2 regions of the Yinghuangia aomiensis genome follow, and region 2 is predicted to be linked to the other one. Evidence: riboswitches for the same ligand, from Rfam matches in the RefSeq annotation. Region 2 holds a riboswitch; the other holds the start of a gene.
The links. Region 2 has a riboswitch for glycine ahead of gcvP (aminomethyl-transferring glycine dehydrogenase). Riboswitches for the same ligand answer to the same signal wherever they lie in the genome.
Positions count from the first base shown of each region.

Region 1 (9,844 bases), on a different contig from region 2:
CGAAGTCGAGCTGCCGGGGGTACGCCGACCAGCCCGCGACGATCATCTTCGGGCGGTGCTCCTTGGCGAGGCGCTCGACCTCGCCCATGTCCACCAGTCCGGCCGCGTCGACCTTGTAGGAGACGACGTTGTACTGCTTGCCGGAGAAGTTGAGCTTCATCCCGTGCGTCAGGTGGCCGCCGTTGGCCAGGTCCAGGCCCAGCACGGTGTCGCCGGTCTGCAGCAGACCGAAGTACACCGCGGCGTTCGCCTGCGCGCCGGAGTGCGGCTGCACGTTCGCGGCCTCGGCGCCGAACAGCGCCTTGAGCCGCTCGATGGCGAGGTTCTCGACGACGTCGACATACTCGCAGCCGCCGTAGTAGCGGCGCCCGGGGTACCCCTCGGCGTACTTGTTGGTCAGTACGGAGCCCTGGGCCTCGAGGACCGCGACGGGCGCGAAGTTCTCGGAGGCGATCATTTCCAGGGTCGACTGCTGGCGGTGCAGCTCGTCGGCGACGGCGGCGGCGACCTCAGGGTCCACCTCGGCCAGGGGACGGTCCAGGATCGTCACGGTGGGTCAGCTCCTCGATCGGGTGCTCAGGCGCCGGTGAAGGCGATGTACTCGTCGGCGGACAGCAGCGCGTCGGACTTCTCCGCCGGGGTGTCCAGGCGCACCTTGATCAGCCAGCCGTCGCCGTACGGGTCGGAGTTGACCAGTTCGGGTTCGTCGACGACCGCCGTGTTGACCTCGACGACCTCGCCGTCGGCGGGGGCGAAGATGTCGCTCACCGACTTGGTCGACTCCAGTTCACCACAGGGCTCGCCCGCGGTGACCCGCGTGCCGACCTCGGGAAGCTGGACGAAGACCACGTCGCCGAGGGCGTTGGCCGCGAACTCCGAGATGCCGATGACGGCCGGGTCGCCGTCCGTCGTCAGCCACTCGTGGTCCTTGCTGTAGAGCAGGTGCTGGGGTGCGCTCACAGGTCCATTCTCCATTCCGGGAGGGCGGCGCCGATCCTCAGGGGATTTCGTGCCGGTTTGCGGGGTTTCGCAGCGGGGGTTCCGCCGGGGTTCCGCTGCGGGTCTTGCTGCGGGTCGTGCGCGGGCCGCCGGGACGGGCGGCCCGGGTCAGGCGCGCTTGTAGAACGGCAGGGCGACCACGTCGACGGGCTCGGCGGTGCCGCGGACGTCGACGGCCAGGCGGGTGCCCGGCTCGGTGCGGTCGACGGGCACGTACGCCATCGCGATCGGCGCGCCCAGCGTCGGCGACGGCGCGCCGGACGTGATCTCGCCGATCGGCTCCTCGGTGTCCGGGTCGAGCACCGCGTACCCGGCGCGCGGCACGCGGCGGCCGACGGCGCGCAGGCCGACGAGGGCCGCGGCCGGGCCCGCCTGCTCGCGCGCGGCGAGCGCGTCGCGGCCGACGAAGTCCTCCGGCTTGTCGAGGCGCACGACGCGGCCGAGGCCGGCTTCGTACGGGGTGCGCGCGGTGGACAGCTCGTGCCCGTACAGCGGCATGCCGGCCTCCAGGCGCAGCGTGTCGCGGCACGACAGGCCGGCGGGGATGAGGCCGTGCGGGACGCCGGACTCGGCGAGTGCGGTCCACAGGCGCTCGGCGTCGGCGGGGGCGCAGAACAGTTCGAAGCCGTCCTCGCCGGTGTAGCCCGTGCGGGCGAGCAGCACGTCCACGCCGGCGACGGTGGCGCGGTCGGCGGCGTAGTACTTGACCGCGTCGAGGTCGAGGCCGGTGAGCGGCGCGAGGATCGCGACGGCGTGCGGGCCCTGCACGGCGAGCAGCGCGTAGTCCTCCGACCGGTCGGCCACGGCGGCGTCGAAGCCGGCCGCGCGGGCGACGAGTTCGGCGGCGACCACGGCGGCGTTGGAGGCGTTGGCGACGACCAGGAACTCGGTGTCGCCGGTGCGGTAGACGATCAGGTCGTCGAGGATGCCGCCGTCGGCGTCGCAGATCATCGAGTAGCGGGCGCGGTCGACGCCGATCTTGGACACGTAGCCGACCAGCGCGTGGTCGAGTGCGCGCGCCGCCTCGGGGCCGGTGACCGCGATCTCGCCCATGTGCGTGAGGTCGAACAGGCCGGCGGCCTCGCGGACCGCCCGGTGCTCGGCCGACTCGCTGCCGTAGCGCAGGGGCATCCGCCACCCGGCGAAGTCGGTCATGGTGGCGCCGAGCGCGTCGTGCACCGCGTCGAGCGGCGTACGGCGCTCGCGGGGTGCCTCGGCGGCGGGGGAGGGGCTGGACGTCATCGGCTGGACTCCTCGCGGGTGGGGCCGGCGGCTGGGGCCGAAGGGAACCTGACCGCCATGATTTCGTGCGGATTGTCGCGATGTCGCGCGCACACGCGCCGGGCAGGCGGTGCGACGGCGCGCGATCGGCGGCTCGCCGGCACGCAAAGCGGCGCGGCAGCCCGCGCGGCAGGCGCGACGACGGGCGGGACAAGAGACGGCGCGAGCGGCGGCGCAGGCGGCGGGCACAACGGGCGGTCCGGCAAGGGGGCTCCCTGGGCGTCGCGCGGCATGCCGGACGGGCCGGGCACGCAGCACGGGGCTGGTGGGTCGCCTCCCCCTCTGTCATGGACCTGAGAGCTTCACGCGCGGGCCCGAGCGGAGTCGGGCGGACCGCGGCTTGCACCGTGGGTGAGCCCCGCCGGGCGTGCGCGGGACTGCTTTCCAGAGTCGCCTCACCCGCGCGGTACTTGGGGCCTGAGAGTTTCCGGGGAGGAATTGCTCCTTCGGCGCCCCGGGACGCTCGGCCGGAAGGCCGCGCGGCGTCGGGGGCTCTCCCGCATGGGGTCGAGGGCCGGTGTGAAGTTGTGGGCGCATGCTATCGGTCCCGCCCGCGGATGCCGCGGGCGTGTCGGAGGTTTCTCCGATCGGCACCCGCGGCTTCCGTTGCTAGCGTGGGCGCGACCAGGCCGGATACCGCGGCCGACCGGAGACGCACGCACCGCACAGGGAGGCTCGCCCGTGGCGACCACGCGCACCGCGACCACTGACTGGAAGGGCCCGCTCATCGGCGGCTCGGGGACCGTTTCGCTCGACTCCTCGGGCGTGGGGACCTACGAGGTGTCCTGGCCGTCCCGCGCGGAGGCGGCGAACGGCAAGACCAGCCCCGAGGAACTCATCGCGGCCGCCCACTCGTCCTGCTACTCGATGGCGCTCTCGCACGCCCTCGCGGGCCGCGGGACGCCGCCCGACTCGCTGGAGACCCGGGCGGACGTGACCTTCCAGCCCGGCGAAGGCATCACCGGCATCGTGCTGTCGGTCAAGGCGCACGTGCCGGGTATCAGCACCGAGGACTTCGCGGCGGTCGCGGCGGACGCCAAGGAGAACTGCCCGGTGAGCAAGGCGCTCAAGGCCGGCGTGCCGATCTCGCTGCAGGCCGAACTCGTCGGCTGAGCGGCGGACGCACGCGACGGCGGGGACCGGAAGGTCCCCGCCGTTCGCATGTCCGCGGCCGCCGCCCCGCCACCGCGCCGCCAGGGGGCCCCGCCACGCCCTAGGCTGGCCGCAGATCATCAATTGGAGGTGGCCTGGTGGCGTTCCCCGCGAACCATGTCGAGCAGTGCCTGGCCGCGGCCCTGCACGATCCGGCGCGGACCGGCGAGCTGCTGGCGGTGCTCGCGGACGCCGAGGTCTGGGTGCCGCTGCCCGCGGGCGGCAGCCCGCAGGACACCGAACTCACGCTGCCCACCACGGAAATCGACGGCATGCCGTACGTGCCCGTGTTCAGCTCCGAGGAGCAGCTGCGCCGCGCCGCGGGCCTGATGCCGTTCACCGTCGCCCCGGTCCGCGAGTTCGCCCGCGGCCTGCCGCCGCACGTCGGAATGGCGGTCAACCCGGGCGGCGAGGTCGGCATCCCGATACCGCCGCAGGGCGTCCTGGAGCTGTCCCGCCCGCCGGGCGCCGGGGCGATGGGCGCCCGCGTGACGCTGGCCGAGCCGGAGCCCGCCGAGGAGCCGTACGTCTTCCTCGCCGCGGCCGCCGAGGAGTTCGCCGTGACCCCGGTCGTGCTGACCGCCCGCCGCGCCCTCGGCGTCGTCGAATCCGACGCCCCGTGCCTGTTCGTCGGCGTCGAACTCGACCGCTGGCAGGAGGAGGACCGCCGCGCCACCGTGGCCGCGCTGGAGCGCGCCGTGGCCCGCGCCGGATCCCCGTGGCCGGTCAACCTCGTGCTCGTCGATCTCGCCCAAGACCCCATCGGCGACTGGATGCTGGACGCGGTCCGCCCGTTCTACGAACGCCCTTGACGCCTGTCGGCACATACGATGGTTGCCTTCGTCACGCACCGCACGGGGAGGACACCGGTGGCGTTTCCCGCCAACGAGGTCGAGCACGCGATGCGGCAGGTCGCGCCGCAGGGATACGAAGCCTACGAAGTCCTGCTCCAGGCCCTGGACCGGGGCCACGTCTGGATGCTGCTCTGGCAGGGACAGCCCGGCAGCCCGGACGCGCAGTACGGGAACATGGAGGTCCACGGCTCGCACTACGCCCCGGCCTTCACTTCCGAGGAGCAGCTCCGGGAGAGCCGCTGGGACCGCGGGTGGGAGGTGCACGCGGTCAAGGAGATCGGCGCGACGCTGTACCCGGACCGGTGGGGCATCTGGCTCGACCCGCACATGCAAGGCGGCGGGATCGGCATCCCGTTCCTCGACCTGCGGCGCATCGTCACCGGCCTGGACCGCACCCTGCCCGGGCCCCTGCGGGTCGGCGAACCCACCGTGCAGGACCCGGCGTTCTGGTCGATGGTGGCCGCCGAGCTGGCGGGCAGCGGCGTGGTCCGCGCCGCGCACCGCGCCTACGTCGAACCGTCCGTCGGCGCGCCCCGCGTCGTCCTCGGCATCCGCACCGCGGACGCAGACCCGGCGACCACCGACCGCGTCCACGCCGCCGTCGCCCGGGCCTCCGCGGCGATGCCCGGCGGCCCGCTGTCGTGGGTGCCGCTCGACGACCCGTACGACCCGGTCGCCGGCTGGCTCCGGGACCACACGCGGTCGTTCGTCTGACGCCGGCCCGGAAGCCGGGCCCCGGCCGGCCCGCCGCGTGCCCGGTCTGCCACAGTGCCCGCCATGCGTGAGATACGGATGGTGCTGTCGCTCGGGCAGCGCTGGGCCCTGCTGGTTCCGGGCGCGGTCATTACCGCGGTGGGTATCGCCCTGATCGCCGTCGACGTGTCCCCGTTCGGTCTCGGCGCCGGGCCCGTGCTCCTTTTCATGGGCTTCTACTCGGCGAGGTTCGCGACCGTGCTCACGCCGCACGGCCTCACCCTGAAGGCCTTCACCACGCGGCACTTCGCGTGGGGGGAGATCGCCGCCGTCGAAGCCAAGCACACCCTCGGCACCTGGTACGTGCGCCTCACCCTGACGAGCGGCCGCCGGGTGCGCGTGCGTGTCCCGCTCGACGGCCCGGGGCAGCGCGACCCGGACTTCCACGCCAAGGTCGCGACGATCTGGCACTGGCGGGAGGCCGGGGTCGCCGCGGCACGGCAGGCCTATCTGCAGGCCTACCCGCAACAGCCGACCCCGCCCCAGCCCTACGCCTGACGATTCGGCCGCGCGTCAGCCGCGTTCCACCGCCGTGCGCACCAGTCCCACGGGCGGGCTGCCCAGGTCCAGCAGTGCGGTGTGGAAGCGCTCCAGCGTGAAGCCCGTGCCCCACGCGGCCTTCGCCTCGTCGCGAAGGTCGCGCAGGGCGAGCTTGCCCCACGTGTAGCAGCCGTAATTCCAGTCGAAGGTGCCACGGCGGGCCTCGCTCGCCGCGGCGGTGCGGGCGAGGTGGGCGTCCGCCATGAACCGGCGGGTGGCCTCCGCGACGTCCATCGCGCCGGTGTGCAGGCCGATCGCCGCGGCCAGCCGGGTCACCCGGATCAGCGCCTCCAGGCACATGCCGATCGCGTAGCGCGGATCGCCGGCCCGGAAGCCCTCCTCCAGGCACACCTCCTCGATGTAGTGCGCCCAGCCCTCGGCGAACGACGACGAATGCAGCACCCGGCGCACGTCCGACGGCGCCCGCCGCAGCGCGCGGCCGTGCGCGAAGTGCCCGGGCGCGACCTCGTGGACGGTGATCGCCGGGAGCGTGGTGCGGCTGAAGACCGACAGCCACTCCTCGATCTCGTCGGCCGGCCAGTCCGGCTCGGGCGGCGTCACGAAGTACCAGGACGGGGCCTCCGGCTCGCCCGGCGCGTTCCACGACATCATCGCCATCGCCCAGCGCATCGACTCCGGCGCGGGCCCGACCTCGCACACGCCGTCGACGTACGGCGCCAGCTTGCGGGCCCTGGTGAACTCGATGACCTCCAGCGTCTGCGCCCGCGCCTCGGCGAGGACCCCGTCCGCGTCCGGATGGTCGGCCAGCAGCTCCGGCACCAGGTCCTCGACCGTCCGCGCCGGGTTGTACGCCTTGCACGCCTCCGCCAAGAGCCCCCGCAGCCGGTCCCGCTCGGCGTCCGCCCGCTCGGCCAGCCTGCCGAGGTCGACCTCGACCGCGTCCGCCGAACCCATCAGCCGGGCCAGCGCCGCACCGCCGAGGGCCGTGTCCGGGTCGCCGACCTGCGTGGCCCGCTCCAGATGCGCGACCAGGCGGCGCAGCGAGGCCAGCGCCTTCTCGCCGACCTCCCCGTCCTCCGGCCGCACCGCGGCGGCCTGCCCGCGGGCGGCGCCGAGCAAGGCGTCGGCGACCGGCGCGGTCACCTGGTCGAGCGACGCCAAGGCCATGTCGACGGCGTCCGGCCACTTCTCCAGGTGCCGGGAGCGGGCCAGCGCGCGCTCCTCCGCGGGCGCGTACTCCCTGTCGTAGACGGAGAGTTCGAGGTTCTCCAGGTGCGGGCGCGGGTCTCGGCGGTGCATCTCCAGCTCGCCGTGGACGACGCGCGTGTGCTCCTCGAACGCGGCGATGTGCGCCTCGTCGTGCGGGTCGTCCAGCGGTGGGCCGCCCAACGCGTCGAGCGCGGCACGCACGCCGGCGGGGGAGAGGTCCTGAATCCGGCCGTCGTATTCGTGCAGGCCGGCACCCTCTCGGGCGGAGGCGAGGGAGAGATCGCACAAGGCGCGCAGTCGGGCATCCATTCCCCGAGGCTACCCAGCGGTTCCCGCCGGACCCACGGAAAACGGCGGTCCGCCCCGGGGGACCGCGCTGCCCGGACAACAAGGCACAATTTCTGCCATGCCGCCTCAGGAGATCCAGGAGATCTACAGCCACACCGTCCAACAAGTGCTCGACCTGACCGGCATCTTCGTCTTCGCCGTGGCGGGCGCCCTCACGGCGGTACGCAAGAACTTCGACGTCATCGGGATCGTGGTGCTCGCGGAGGTCACCGCCCTCGGCGGCGGTGTCATCCGCGACCTCATCATCGGCGACGTCCCGCCCGCCGCCTTCCGCGACCTGGGCTACTTCATCACCCCGCTCTTCGCCGCCTTCATCGTCTTCTTCCTGCACCCGCAGGTCGAGCGGATCTACGCGACGATCGACATCTTCGACGCGGCCGGCCTCGGCCTGTTCTGCGTCACCGGCACCGCCAAAGCCTTCGCCTACGGCCTCGGCCCCGTGCAGGCCGCCGCGCTCGGCATCGTCACCGCCGTCGGCGGCGGCGCCATCCGCGACGTCCTCGCCAACGAAATCCCGATGCTGCTGCGGTGGGACCGGGAGATCTACACCGTGCCCGCGATGCTCGGTGCCGGCCTGGTCGCGGCCCTCGTGGAAACGGACACGCTCAACGCGATCACCGCGACCTGCGCCGCCGTATTCGCGTTCGCCTTCCGCGTCCTCGCCCTCCGCTACAACTGGCGTGCGCCGCGGGCCTGGCGCCGCAACTCCGAGGTCTTCGAAAAGTACGAATAGGCCGGCGCCCCACCAGGCCGGGCGGCACGTGCTGGGGAACTCTGCCCGCCGCGCGTACCCAACCGGCGCGACCGGCGTTGCACCTGATGTGTGGGAGATCCAGCAACCCCTGACCTACGACGCCGACGTCCCCCCGCCCCCGCCGCGCGGCTTCCTCGCCGCGCGGTGGCTCGCGCTGCGCCTCGCCCTCGACGCGGTGCTGCCGGGCGGACCCCGCTACGGACGCGTGCGCGCACCCCGCCCGCGCGGCGCGAAGGCCGCCGGTGACGCGTCGGCCACGGCCGCCCCGCGCCCGGACGCACGCGTCGTACCCGCCCCGCGCTCCCCGCGAGACCCGCGGGAATCCGGCGACGGCCCGGCACGCCGCAACCGACTGGCGGTACGCGACTAGACTTCGCGATGCGATGGCCTACTTCGATCACGCGGCGACCACACCGATGCGCCCCGAAGCCGTCCGGGCCATGACCCGGCAGCTCGGCGTCCTCGGCAACCCCTCGTCCCTGCACGCATCCGGGCGCCGGGCACGGCGCATCGTCGAGGAATCCCGCGAGATCCTGGCCGAGGCCGTCGGCGCGCGGCCCAGCGAGATCGTGTTCACCGGGGGCGGCACCGAGGCCGACAACCTCGCCGTCAAGGGCCTGTACTGGGCCCGGTCCGGCGAGGCCCCCGTGCGGCGCCGCATCCTCGCGTCGCCCGTCGAACACCATGCGGTCATGGACCCGATCGACTGGCTGGTGGCCCGCGAAGGCGCCGAGGTCGAATGGCTCGACGTGGACAGCGACGGCCGCGTGTCGCCCGACGTGCTGCGCACCGCCATCGCCCGCGACCCGGACGGCGTCGCGCTGGTCAGCGTCATGTGGGCGAACAACGAGGTCGGCACGGTTCAGCCGATCGCCGAGCTGGTGGACGTCGCACACGAATTCGGCATCCCCGTGCACGCCGACGCCGTGCAGGCCGTCGGCCAGGTGCCGGTCGACTTCGCCGCCGCCGGACTCGACGCGATGACCGTCTCCGGACACAAGCTCGGCGGGCCCCTCGGCTGCGGCGCGCTCGTGCTCGGCCGCCACCTGACCCCCGTCCCGGTCCTGCACGGCGGCGGCCAGGAACGCGACGTGCGGTCCGGCACCCTCGACACCCCGGCCATCGCCGCGTTCGCCGCGGCCGCCGAGATCGCGGTCCGCGAGCAGCCCGAGTACGCGGCCCGCGTCGGCGCCCTGCGCGACGACCTGGTGCGGCGCATCCTCGCCGAGATCCCCGACGCCGAACTCAACGGCGACGCACGGCTCGACCCGGCCCACCGCCTGCCCGGCAACGCGCACTTCTCGTTCCCCGGCTGCGAAGGCGACTCGCTGCTGCTGCTCCTCGACGCCCGCGGCATCGAATGCTCCACCGGCTCGGCCTGCTCGGCCGGCGTCGCCCAGCCCAGCCACGTGCTGCTCGCCATGGGCCGGGATGCCGCCCGCGCCCGCGGCTCGCTGCGCTTCAGCCTCGGCCACACGTCCACCGCGGACGAGGTCGAGCAGCTCGCCGGAGCCATCGGACCGGTGGTGGCCCGGGCCCGGATGGCGGGACTGACGGCACAGCGGCGGTAAGCAGGCCCCGGGCGCCGCCCCGCGCCCGTGAGCGGCCGCGGATATTGCCGCCGGGCGGGGGCCGCGCACCCCGTACCCTGGTGGGGCCATGACTGATCACGACGCCACCCTGCCGCCCGCCGTCTGCGAGCCGCTGCCGATGCTGCCCGAGCCGAGCGCCGGGACCGCGCGCCCGGAGCAAGGCACGCTGCCCGGGCCCGCCGCCGCGGGGCGCCCGCTGCGCGTCCTCGCCGCGATGTCCGGCGGCGTCGACTCCGCGGTCGCGGCCGCCCGCGCCCACGAGGCCGGGCACGAGGTGACCGGCGTGCACCTGGCGCTGTCCGAGAACCCCAAGTCGTTCCGCACCGGCGCCCGCGGCTGCTGCACGCTGGAGGACGCCCGCGACGCGCGCCGTGCCGCCGACGTCATCGGCATCCCCTTCT
Region 1 is NZ_BAABHS010000001.1:135,257-145,100, forward strand. Features, by position in the region: gene glyA (serine hydroxymethyltransferase) at 1-550, opposite strand, end outside; gene gcvH (glycine cleavage system protein GcvH) at 577-960, opposite strand; gene gcvT (glycine cleavage system aminomethyltransferase GcvT) at 1,108-2,241, opposite strand; glycine riboswitch at 2,675-2,790, opposite strand; gene ABEA93_RS00560 (OsmC family peroxiredoxin) at 2,962-3,393, shown strand; gene ABEA93_RS00565 (enhanced serine sensitivity protein SseB C-terminal domain-containing protein) at 3,531-4,244, shown strand; gene ABEA93_RS00570 (enhanced serine sensitivity protein SseB C-terminal domain-containing protein) at 4,302-5,000, shown strand; gene ABEA93_RS00575 (hypothetical protein) at 5,064-5,537, shown strand; gene ABEA93_RS00580 (DUF885 family protein) at 5,553-7,058, opposite strand; gene ABEA93_RS00585 (trimeric intracellular cation channel family protein) at 7,156-7,830, shown strand; gene ABEA93_RS00590 (hypothetical protein) at 7,859-8,221, shown strand; gene ABEA93_RS00595 (cysteine desulfurase family protein) at 8,235-9,422, shown strand; gene mnmA (tRNA 2-thiouridine(34) synthase MnmA) at 9,511-9,844, shown strand, end outside.
Region 1: it holds a riboswitch for glycine, as region 2 does, so the genes downstream of both, gcvT (glycine cleavage system aminomethyltransferase GcvT) here and gcvP (aminomethyl-transferring glycine dehydrogenase) in region 2, are expected to answer to the same signal.

Region 2 (9,844 bases):
GTCGCCGAACCGGTCGGCGGCCCTCCCCTGGCCCGGTTCACCGAGGGCCCCTTCACCACCGGCACGGACGCCGCCGTCGCGACCGTCCGCAGCCTCCCGCACGTCGAACGCGGCTACTACGAACTGCGCTTGCTGCACATCCCCGGCCTCTACACGGTCGCCCTCTGGCTCGCCGACCTGGCCGGCTGGCAGGACCTCCTCGTGCCGCTCGCCCCGGCACCCCCGGGCGTGCAGCCGCTGCGCCCGTATCCGGCCGCGGAACTCGCGCACACCCTGGTCGCCCGCGGCGCGCACGTGCTCACCACGACCCAGGCCTGACCCCCCGCGCGGTCCTCGCACGCCCCTCGCGCAACCCTCGTATAGTCCTCGCGCGGCCTTCGCCTGACCCTCTCGGTGGAAACCCGGTGACGCGCTCGGGTGAGAACTGCGAATTCCGCTGCGGGAGCGCCTCCGCGGGCGGAGACTGGGATCGGATACGAGTCAGGTCGTGTCCGGAACGCACGTACGAACGCACGACCAACGCACCGGCCGGTCGGCAGGCGTCCGGCCCCATCGCGAGGCATCGCGAGAACACACCGAGAAGGTACGACGATGTGCCAGCACCAACCGCAATGCCCACCGGCCGACAGCCCTGACCGGGAAGCCGCCCACGTGGTCGCGGCCCACCCCGAGCAGGGTTGGAGCCTGCTGTGCAACGGAGTGGTCTTGTTCGACGACACGGGGGAACTGCTGCCGGACGGCCGCATGATCGCTCCGCACCGCCCGCGCGTCCGACTCGCCGCCTGAGGGGGCCTCAGGAGGCGTACTCCGCACCGCAATCCCCGCCCACGACGACGTGGGAGCGCCGGAGGGCCACACCCGATCGGGTGTGGCCCTCCGGCGTTGTCCGTGACGGCGGAGCGGGTCGGGGCTCAGCTCTCGTAGGCGTCCACCGACGGGCAGGAGCACACCAGGTTGCGGTCGCCGTATGCCCCGTCGATGCGCCGCACCGGCGGCCAGTACTTCCCGGCCGGCGTCATGCCGCCCGGGAACGCGCCTTCTTCCCGCCCGTAGGCGTGCTCCCACGTGTCCGCCGCGACCATGGCCGCGGTGTGCGGGGCGTTGACCAGCGGGTTGTCGTCCGCGGGCAGCGCACCGGCGCCGACCCGGTCGATCTCCGCCTTTATGGCGATCATGGCGTCGCAGAACCGGTCGATCTCGTGCAGGTTCTCGCTCTCGGTCGGCTCGATCATGAGCGTCCCGGGCACCGGGAAGGACATCGTCGGCGCGTGGAAGCCGTAGTCGACGAGCCGCTTGGCGACGTCGTCCACGGTCACGCCGGTGGCCTTGGTGATCCCCCGCAGGTCGACGATGCACTCGTGCGCGACCAGGTCCGCGGGCCCCGTGTAGAGCACCGGGAAGTGCGGCGCGAGGCGCTTGGCGATGTAGTTGGCGCTCAGCACCGCGACCTGGGTGGCGCGCTTCAGGCCGTCCGGGCCCATCAGGCGGATGTACGTCCACGAGATCGGCAGGATCGCCGCCGACCCCCACGGCGCCGCGGAGATCGGCCCCACGCCGGTCGCCGGGCCCGCGGTCGGCTGCAGCGGATGGTTCGGCAGGTACGCCGCGAGGTGCTCGCGGACCGCCACCGGGCCGACGCCCGGACCACCGCCGCCGTGCGGGATGCAGAAGGTCTTGTGCAGGTTCAGGTGCGACACGTCCGCACCGAACGCGCCGGGCTTCGCCAGACCGACCAGCGCGTTCAGGTTCGCGCCGTCCACGTACACCTGGCCGCCCGCGTCGTGCACGAGCGCGCACACGTCGCCGATGTGCTCCTCGAACACGCCGTGCGTGGACGGGTAGGTGACCATGAGCACCGCGAGGCTGTCCCGGTGCGCCTCGATCTTGGCCTTGAGGTCGTCGAGGTCGACGTCGCCGTTCTCCCCGGTGCCGACCACCACGACGCGCATCCCGGCCATCACGGCGCTCGCCGCGTTGGTGCCGTGCGCCGACGACGGGATCAGGCACACGTCGCGACCGGTGTCGCCGTTGGCGCGGTGGTAGGCGCGCACCGCGAGCAGCCCGGCCAGTTCGCCCTGCGACCCGGCGTTCGGCTGGATGGAGACCTTGTCGTAGCCGGTGACCGCGACCAGGGCGTCCTCGAGGCCGTGGATCAGCTCCAGGTAGCCGGCCGCCTGGTCGGCGGGCGCGAAGGGGTGGATCTGCGCGAACTCGGGCCAGGTGATCGGCTCCATCTCGCTCGTCCCGTTGAGCTTCATGGTGCACGAGCCGAGCGGGATCATGCCGCGGTCGAGCGCGTAGTCCTTGTCGGCGAGGCCGCGCAGGTAGCGCAGCATGTCCGTCTCCGAGCGGTGCGCGTGGAAGACCGGGTGGGCCAGGTAGTCGTCGGTGCGCAGCAGCCCCTCGGGCAGCGCGTCCGGAGTGGCCTCGTCCAGCGCCGCGACGTCCTGCCCGGCGACGCCGAAGGCACGCCACACGGCGGCGAGGTCCTCGCGGGTGGTGGTCTCGTCGCAGCTGATCGACACGTGGTCGTCGTCGGCCTGGTACACGTTGACGCCTTCGCCGCGCGCCGACTCGCGCACCGCGGCCGCCCGGCCCGGGACACGGACGTGCACGGTGTCGAAGAACGCGCCGTGCGCGACCTCGACCCCGCCCGCGCGCAGCCCGGCGGCCAGCACCGCGGCGTACCGGTGGGTGCGGCGGGCGATCGCAGCAAGGCCCTCGGGGCCGTGGTAGACCGCGTACATGCCGGCCATGACGGCGAGCAGCACCTGCGCGGTACAGATGTTGCTGGTGGCCTTCTCCCGGCGGATGTGCTGCTCGCGGGTCTGGAGCGCGAGGCGGTAGGCCTGGTCGCCCGCGGCGTCGACGGAGACGCCCACGAGGCGGCCGGGCAGCGAACGGGCGAGCTTGTCGCGGACCGCCATGTAGCCGGCGTGCGGGCCGCCGAAGCCCATCGGCACGCCGAACCGCTGGGTGGTGCCGACGGCGATGTCGGCGTCCATGCTGCCGGGCGAGGCGAGCAGGGTGAGCGCGAGCAGGTCGGCGGCGACCGCGACGAGCGCCCCGCGGCCGTGCGCGTCCGCGATGAGCGGCGCGAGGTCGCGCACCCGGCCGTCGGCACCCGGGTACTGGAGCAGCGCACCGAAGAACTCGCCCTCGGGCAGCCCCGCGGAGGTGTCCGCGACGACGACGTCGATGCCGAGCGCCTCGGCACGCGTCCGCACCACGGCGATCGTCTGCGGCAGACACGCCGCGTCCACGACGAACACGTTGCTCTTGGCCCGTCCGGCGCGGCGCGCGAGCGTCATGGCCTCGGCGGCGGCGGTGCCTTCGTCGAGCAGCGACGCGCCCGAGACCGGGAGGCCGGTGAGGTCGGCGACCATGGTCTGGAAGTTCAGCAGCGCTTCGAGGCGGCCCTGCGAGATCTCCGGCTGGTAGGGCGTGTAGGCCGTGTACCAGGCCGGGTTCTCCAGCACGTTGCGGGTGATGACCGGCGGCGTGTGGGTGCCGTAGTACCCGAGGCCGATCATCGGCCGCAGCACGGTGTTGCGCGACGCGAGGGCGCGGAGCTGCTCGTGCACGTCGGCCTCGGTGACCGCGGCGGGCAGGTCGAGCGCCTCGAGGGTGCGGATGGCGCCGGGGACGGCGGCGTCGGTCAGCTCGTCGAGCGAGCCGTAGCCGACGTGCGCCAGCATCTTGGCCTGCTCGTCGGCATCCGGGCCGATGTGCCGGGTGGTGAACGGCGACGCGGCCTCGAGCGCGGCGAGGCTGCCGGGACCGGACGCGTGGTGCGATGACGACGAGCTCACGTGGAGGCCTCCAGTGTCGCGGAGGAGACCGCGCGGGTCGCGCGACCTCTCTGCCTCCCCCTCTGTCATCGATACCTGAGAGCTTCACCCGGGCGCCGCAGAAACGCGGAACGGGTTTTCACCGTCGGTGAGCCCCGGCCGCACTCCGCCGGAAAACCGGCGGAACCCGAACGGGACTGCTTTCCAGAGTGCCCATGGCCACGCGGTACGGGTGCCTGAGAGATTCCGGGGAGGGGTTGCTCCTTCGGCGCCCGGATCGGTGTCCGGGACTCTCCCGCGCGACTGTTGGTGCGCCCTCAACGCTACCAGTGCGCCGCCGACGGATAGGCGGAAGATCACCCGGGGGAACGGAGAGAGGGGGTCTACGCGGGTAGTTGACGGGAAGGCGCAGCCGCCGCTGTGCGCCGCGATCCTCACCCGCCCTGCGGCGGCTCCCCCTCCGCCACCAGCGGCAGCGGCGCCGATGCCGTCACGTCCGGGTCGTCCACCGGGAACGTCCGCACCCGCCCGGGCGCCGAGCCCGGTGTCTCGAAGCGCACGGTCACGCGGCCGACGCCGCTGCCTTGGACCCAGCCGGGGCCGTACTCGGTGTGCGTCACGTCTTGGCCGGGGAGCCACTTGGCGTTGCCGAAGCGGCCGGGGTGGAAGACCGGGACGGGGCCGTAGGCGCCGTCCTCGGGGCCGTGCTCGGCCGCGGCCTCCTCGCCCGGGGCGGGCTCGCCGGTGCCCGCCGCAGCCGGGGCCGCGTCCTCGTCCGCCGCCTTCCCCACCTCCAGGTCGGCCGCCTCGTCGCCGCCCCCGGCGAACCCGACGTCCGCCCCCGCGACTTCCCCGAACAGATCCTGCTGGGCGAAGTCCGCCAGCGACGCGACGCCCACGCCCAGCAGCCGCAGGCCGCCGGTGAAGTCGACCTGCGCGGCCAGGCGGTGCACGGTTTCCCGGACCACCGCCAAGTCGTCCGTCGGGGCGCGCAACGTCTCCGAGCGGGTCAGCGTGCTGAAGTCGTAGCGCCGCATCTTCACCACGACGGTGCGGCCGGACCGGCCCGCGGCGCGCAGGCGTTCGACGCAGCGGGCGGCCAAGCGGTCGAGTTCGGCGGCCACCCGGGCCCGGTCGACCAGGTCGACTTCGAAGGTGTCCTCGACGGACACCGACTTGGCATCCCGTTCCGCGACCACCGGCCGGTCGTCGATGCCGAGCGCATGGTCGTGCAGGCCGCGGCCGTGGGCCTGGCCGAACATCCGGACCAGCTCGTCCGGGTCGGCCGCGCCCAGCTCGCCGATGGTGGTGATGCCGACCTTGCGCAGGTGCTCGGCGGTGGCCGGGCCGACACCCCACAACGCCCGTACCGGCAACGGGTCGAGCAGGGCGTGCTCTTCACCGGGTGCAACGACCACGAGGCCGTCGGGCTTGGCGGCCTCCGAGGCGATCTTGGCGACCAGCTTGGACGTGGCCAGGCCGACGGACGCGGTGAGGCCGGTGGCGGCCCGTATGTCGGCGCGCAGGCGTACCGCGAGCTCGGTCGCGCCCGCGGTGTCGAGTTCCTCGCCGTGCGGGCCGGCCTCCAGGTCGACGAACGCCTCGTCCAGGCTCAGCGGCTCGACCAGCGGCGACAGTTGCCCGAGCAGGCCCATGACGCGCTCGCTGACGTCCCGGTACGCGGTGAAGCGCGGGATCAGGAACGCCGCGTTCGGGCAGCGCCGCCGCGCCTCCGCGGTGGGCATGGCGGAGCGCACGCCGAACCGTCGCGCCTCGTAGGACGCGGTGGCCACCACCCCGCGGCCGCCGATGCCGCCCACGACGACCGGTTTGCCGCGCAGACTCGGTTTGGCGGCCTGTTCGACCGACGCGTAGAACGCGTCCATGTCGAGATGCAGGATGCCCGGCTTCTGTCGCATTTCCTCCGATGATCGCGCATCGGTGCGACATCCCGGCGGCGGCACACCCCGCACGGGCGCAAGGGGTTCGCGAGGGCGCTCGGCAGCCGCTTCCGCGGACGGTTCAGCGGGCCGCGGCCAAGCCCTCGTCGACGCCGGGCTCGTGCGGGCCGAGCGCCTGCGGTTCCGGTTTCAGCACCGCCTCGCCGAGAGCCTTGTACGCCGCGAACACCTCGCGGAAGCCGCCGTACAGCGTTACGCCGATCAGTTCGCCGTGCAGCGAGTCGTCGCCCACCCCGTAGGCCGTCACCCCGGCCGCGTCGCACAATGCGAGAGCACGGCGCAGATGGAACGTCTGGGTCACCACGATCGCCCGGTCGACCCCGAACACCTTCTTGGCGCGTACGCAGGAGTCCCAAGTCGAGAATCCCGCATAGTCGGCGACAACTTGCTTCTCCGGCACTCCGCGAGCGACCAGGTAACGGCGCATCACATCCGGCTCGTTGTACGAGTCCCGGCCGTTGTCGCCGGACACCAGCAGCACCTTCACCTTGCCCGCCCGGTACAGGTCCAAAGCCACGTCCAGGCGACGCGCCAGCAGCCGGGACGGCTCGCCGTCCTTGATCCCCGCCCCGAGCACCAACGCGACCGGCGTCGGCGGCACATCGGAGACCGTGCGCAGGCGGCCGCCCGCGACCGCGTACATCCACGTCACGGGGGCAAGGCCGAGCACGGTCACGAGGACGGTGGTCTGGAACGCGATGCGCTGCCGCCGACGCGTCCGCAGCGCGCGGGCGAGCCGGGCGGGAACCAACCGGTGAGCCATGCCGGAAGGGACGCCGCGGACCGCGGCGGCGGTTCCGGCGGGTGGCCGGATCAGCCCGCCCGCTCCCGGCGGCGGCGGGCGAGTTCGTCGGCGGGATGGGCGCGGTAGATGACCTCGCCGGTGTCCGGGCGCTCACCCTGCAGGTGGCCCAGCGACGCCTCGACCTCGCGCCACACCGCGCCCACGGCGATGCCGAAGACGCCCTGGCCGCCTTGCACCAGGTCGACGACCTGGTCGTACGAGGTGCACTCGTACACGCTCGCGCCGTCGCTCATCAGCGTCATCCCGGCCAGGTCCTCGACGCCCCGCCCGCGCAGGTGGGCGACCGCCACACGGATGTTCTGCAAGCCGACCCCGGTGTCCAGGAGCCGCTTGACGATCTTGAGGACGAGGATGTCGCGGAAGCTGTACAGACGCTGCGTGCCGGAGCCGTGCGCCGGTCTGATGCTCGGCTCGACGAGCTGCGTACGGGCCCAGTAGTCGAGCTGGCGGTAGGTGATGCCGGCCGCGGCACACGCGGTGGGGCCGCGGTAGCCGACCTCGCCGGACTCGTCGGCGGACGCCGCTTCCCGGGGCACGCCGTGCGGCGTCAGCGGGCGGGCCGCGCGGGCTTCGCCCGCAAAGTCGCCGGTGCTGCTCACGCCGACCTCCGTTTCGTCTCCCCGCACCTGCCTGCGGCGAGAGGAATGCCGTGAGTCCCGGGCCGCATGCGGCGGAGTGCAACGCGCACGGCTCACCCCCGGAACTGTCGATTTCGACGGTAGGCAGTCACCCACAGCGCGTCAACGACCGCCGCATTCGGCACGCCGAGTGACGCATCTCTCAATCTGCGTTTGGATACTCGGCAACAAGGGTACGCATGGCGACCGCCCTCTGTCGGTTCCGCACCCCAGTTGATCGAATCGGCCCGTTCGGGTGGCCGGGCAGATCGGCGTATTTCACTCGATCGCGCAAGGGTTGCGACGTCGAAACGGAAAGCCGGCCCGCGCCCACGCGGACCGGCTCCGGAAGTACCCGGTACTGATTGCCCGACGTCGCCCGACTACCGGCTTGTCACGGGTGGCCTGTCACTGACTCGTCGTGCCGAAATCCTCGGGCGAGATCTGGTCCAGGAACTCCCGGAACTTCTCGACCTCGTCCTCCTGCTCGTCCGGAATGACGATCCCCGCTTCGTCGAGCACCGCCTCGGCACCGAAGATCGGCGTCCCGGTACGCAGCGCCAGCGCAATCGCGTCGGACGGCCGGGCACTGACCTCGGTCCCGTTCGCGAAGACCAACTCGGCGTAGAACACCCCTTCACGCAGATCCGTGATCCGGATTCGGGTCAACTCCTGACCAAGTGCCTCGAGCACATCCCGGAACAGGTCATGCGTCAACGGCCGAGCCGGCACCACGCCCTGCTGCGCAAAGGCGATCGCCGTCGCCTCCACGGGCCCGATCCAAATCGGCAGGTAGCGATCGCCGCCGGTCTCCTTGAGGAGAACGATCGGCTGGTTGGAAGGCATCTCCACCCGGACGCCCACGACCTCAAGCTCGTTCACATCGCCACACTAGCGCGCTCGGGTGACGAGCACAGATCCCCCCGGCCCCATTCGCACACGGATTCGTCGCATTTTCTCCGCCGCCGGTAAACGTGCACCCCCCGGAATTTCACATGACTGCAACGGAATCGGCCGCGCTGAGGGGCTGTGGAGGAGGGGGCGAGAGGGCGGGGGCCGGATGGGTGAGGAGGGGGGTGGCATGGGGTGTTGGGAGCGCTTGGCCTGGCGAGGGGCGGGCGCGGGACGGGTGAGGAGGCGGATGGGCTGCGCCGTCGGCGGGCGGGAACTGCGGGCGCGCGAGTCCGCGGACCCCACCTGCTCGACACGGCCACGACGGACCGGCGGCGAGTCGGCGGCATCCGGTCCGGGGCCGGGTTGAGCCGCGGACTGCCGGCGGGCGGAGCCGGGCGTCCAAGCCGAGCGGGCGGCGATGTCGATCGCGAGGTGTGCTGTTCGGCCCCTCGGGGCCCGCGACACGCCGTTGCCTCGCCGTCCGGCGGCGCGGTGTGTCGTTCGGGACGCGAGCTGTCGTGGCGCGGCGGCCGTCCGCCGCGTGCGCCTGTGCGCGGCGGAGGCCGCTGTCGGTCAGCGGTCCAGGAGGGGGCGTAGGGCGGAGCTGACCAGGACGGTGTGGAGGCGGGAGGTGAGGGAGAGCAGGTCGCGGACGGTTTCCTCGGCGCCGGACTTGGCTCCCGCGCCGCGGCGGTGCAGCAACGGCGCGACGATCTGCTCGGCCAGCGCGGCCTCGCGGTCGGCGGCCGCCTTGACCTGGCGCAGGTGGCGCGGTTCGAGGCCGTACTCGCCCAGCGCGGTGACGAGCCGGGCGACGACGAGGGCGTCGCCGTCGTAGCGGAGGACGGTCCGGGGGACCGGGTCGGCGCCGGACGCCGTGGCGCGTGCGGAGGCCGGGCGGGCGGCGGGCTTGGCCTCGGCGGACGATGCCGCACCGGTCTGGGTGGCGATCGGCGGCGGGGCCGTGGGGCCACCGACCATAGGCCGCTCGGGCGCGTGGGGGGACGACGAGGACGACGTGTTCTCCCCCGCGGCGGTCCCGACAGCATGGCCGGCACCGGGTCGCTCCCGGTCCGGCGCGCGAGAGGACGACGCGGCCTCCCCTGCGGTCGTGTCGAGAGCATCGTCGGCGCCCGGTTGCTCCTGGACACGCGAGTCGGCTGCGGGGCCGGGGAGAGTCCCGACACCGCCGCCGTCCTGCCCCTGATAACCCGCGTCGGCCGCGGGGCCCAGGGGGGTATCGGAGCCGCCGGGCCGTGCCTGGTCGCGCACGTCGGCCAAGGGGCCTTGGAGGACATCGTCGGGTCGGTTCCGACCGGTCGTGTCCGCCACGGGGCCGTCCGGGGCATCGGTGCGCGTCTCTGCGGCGCCCGGGGCGGCCTTCGCCTCGGTGTCCGCAGCGTCGGCGTCGGGCGCCCGGTGGGCGGCCCGGGCCGCTTCGGGCCCCGAGGAGGACGTCAGGGCTGCGGGCGCCGTCGACGGCGCGTCGGTGGGGCTGTCGGGCGCGGCGGCCGCGGCCGAGTCGCCCGACACCGCAGCCGCCTCGTCCGCCGTCTCCGCCGTGGCCGCCGCGGCGGGCTGAGTCTTCGGGGCGGCCGAGGCTGTCGCCGCGGCATCGTCGGCAGCCGGAGCCGGTTCCCCGGGCACCGCGGCCTGGGTGTCGGTCGGCTCCGGCGCCACAGCGGCACGGGCGGAAGGCACGTCGCTCGACATGGCATCCGCGCCGGCATCGGTCGTCCGCCCCGAGCCCGGGGCGTCGTCCGGCGCCGCATCGGC
Region 2 is NZ_BAABHS010000023.1:70,881-80,724, forward strand. Features, by position in the region: gene ABEA93_RS28300 (hypothetical protein) at 1-318, shown strand, start outside; gene ABEA93_RS28305 (DUF5999 family protein) at 592-786, shown strand; gene gcvP (aminomethyl-transferring glycine dehydrogenase) at 912-3,728, opposite strand; glycine riboswitch at 3,871-4,003, opposite strand; glycine riboswitch at 4,006-4,099, opposite strand; gene ABEA93_RS28315 (DNA polymerase IV) at 4,226-5,710, opposite strand; gene ABEA93_RS28320 (SanA/YdcF family protein) at 5,814-6,515, opposite strand; gene ABEA93_RS28325 (MerR family transcriptional regulator) at 6,566-7,156, opposite strand; gene ABEA93_RS28330 (bifunctional nuclease domain-containing protein) at 7,583-8,056, opposite strand; gene ftsR (transcriptional regulator FtsR) at 8,642-9,844, opposite strand, start outside.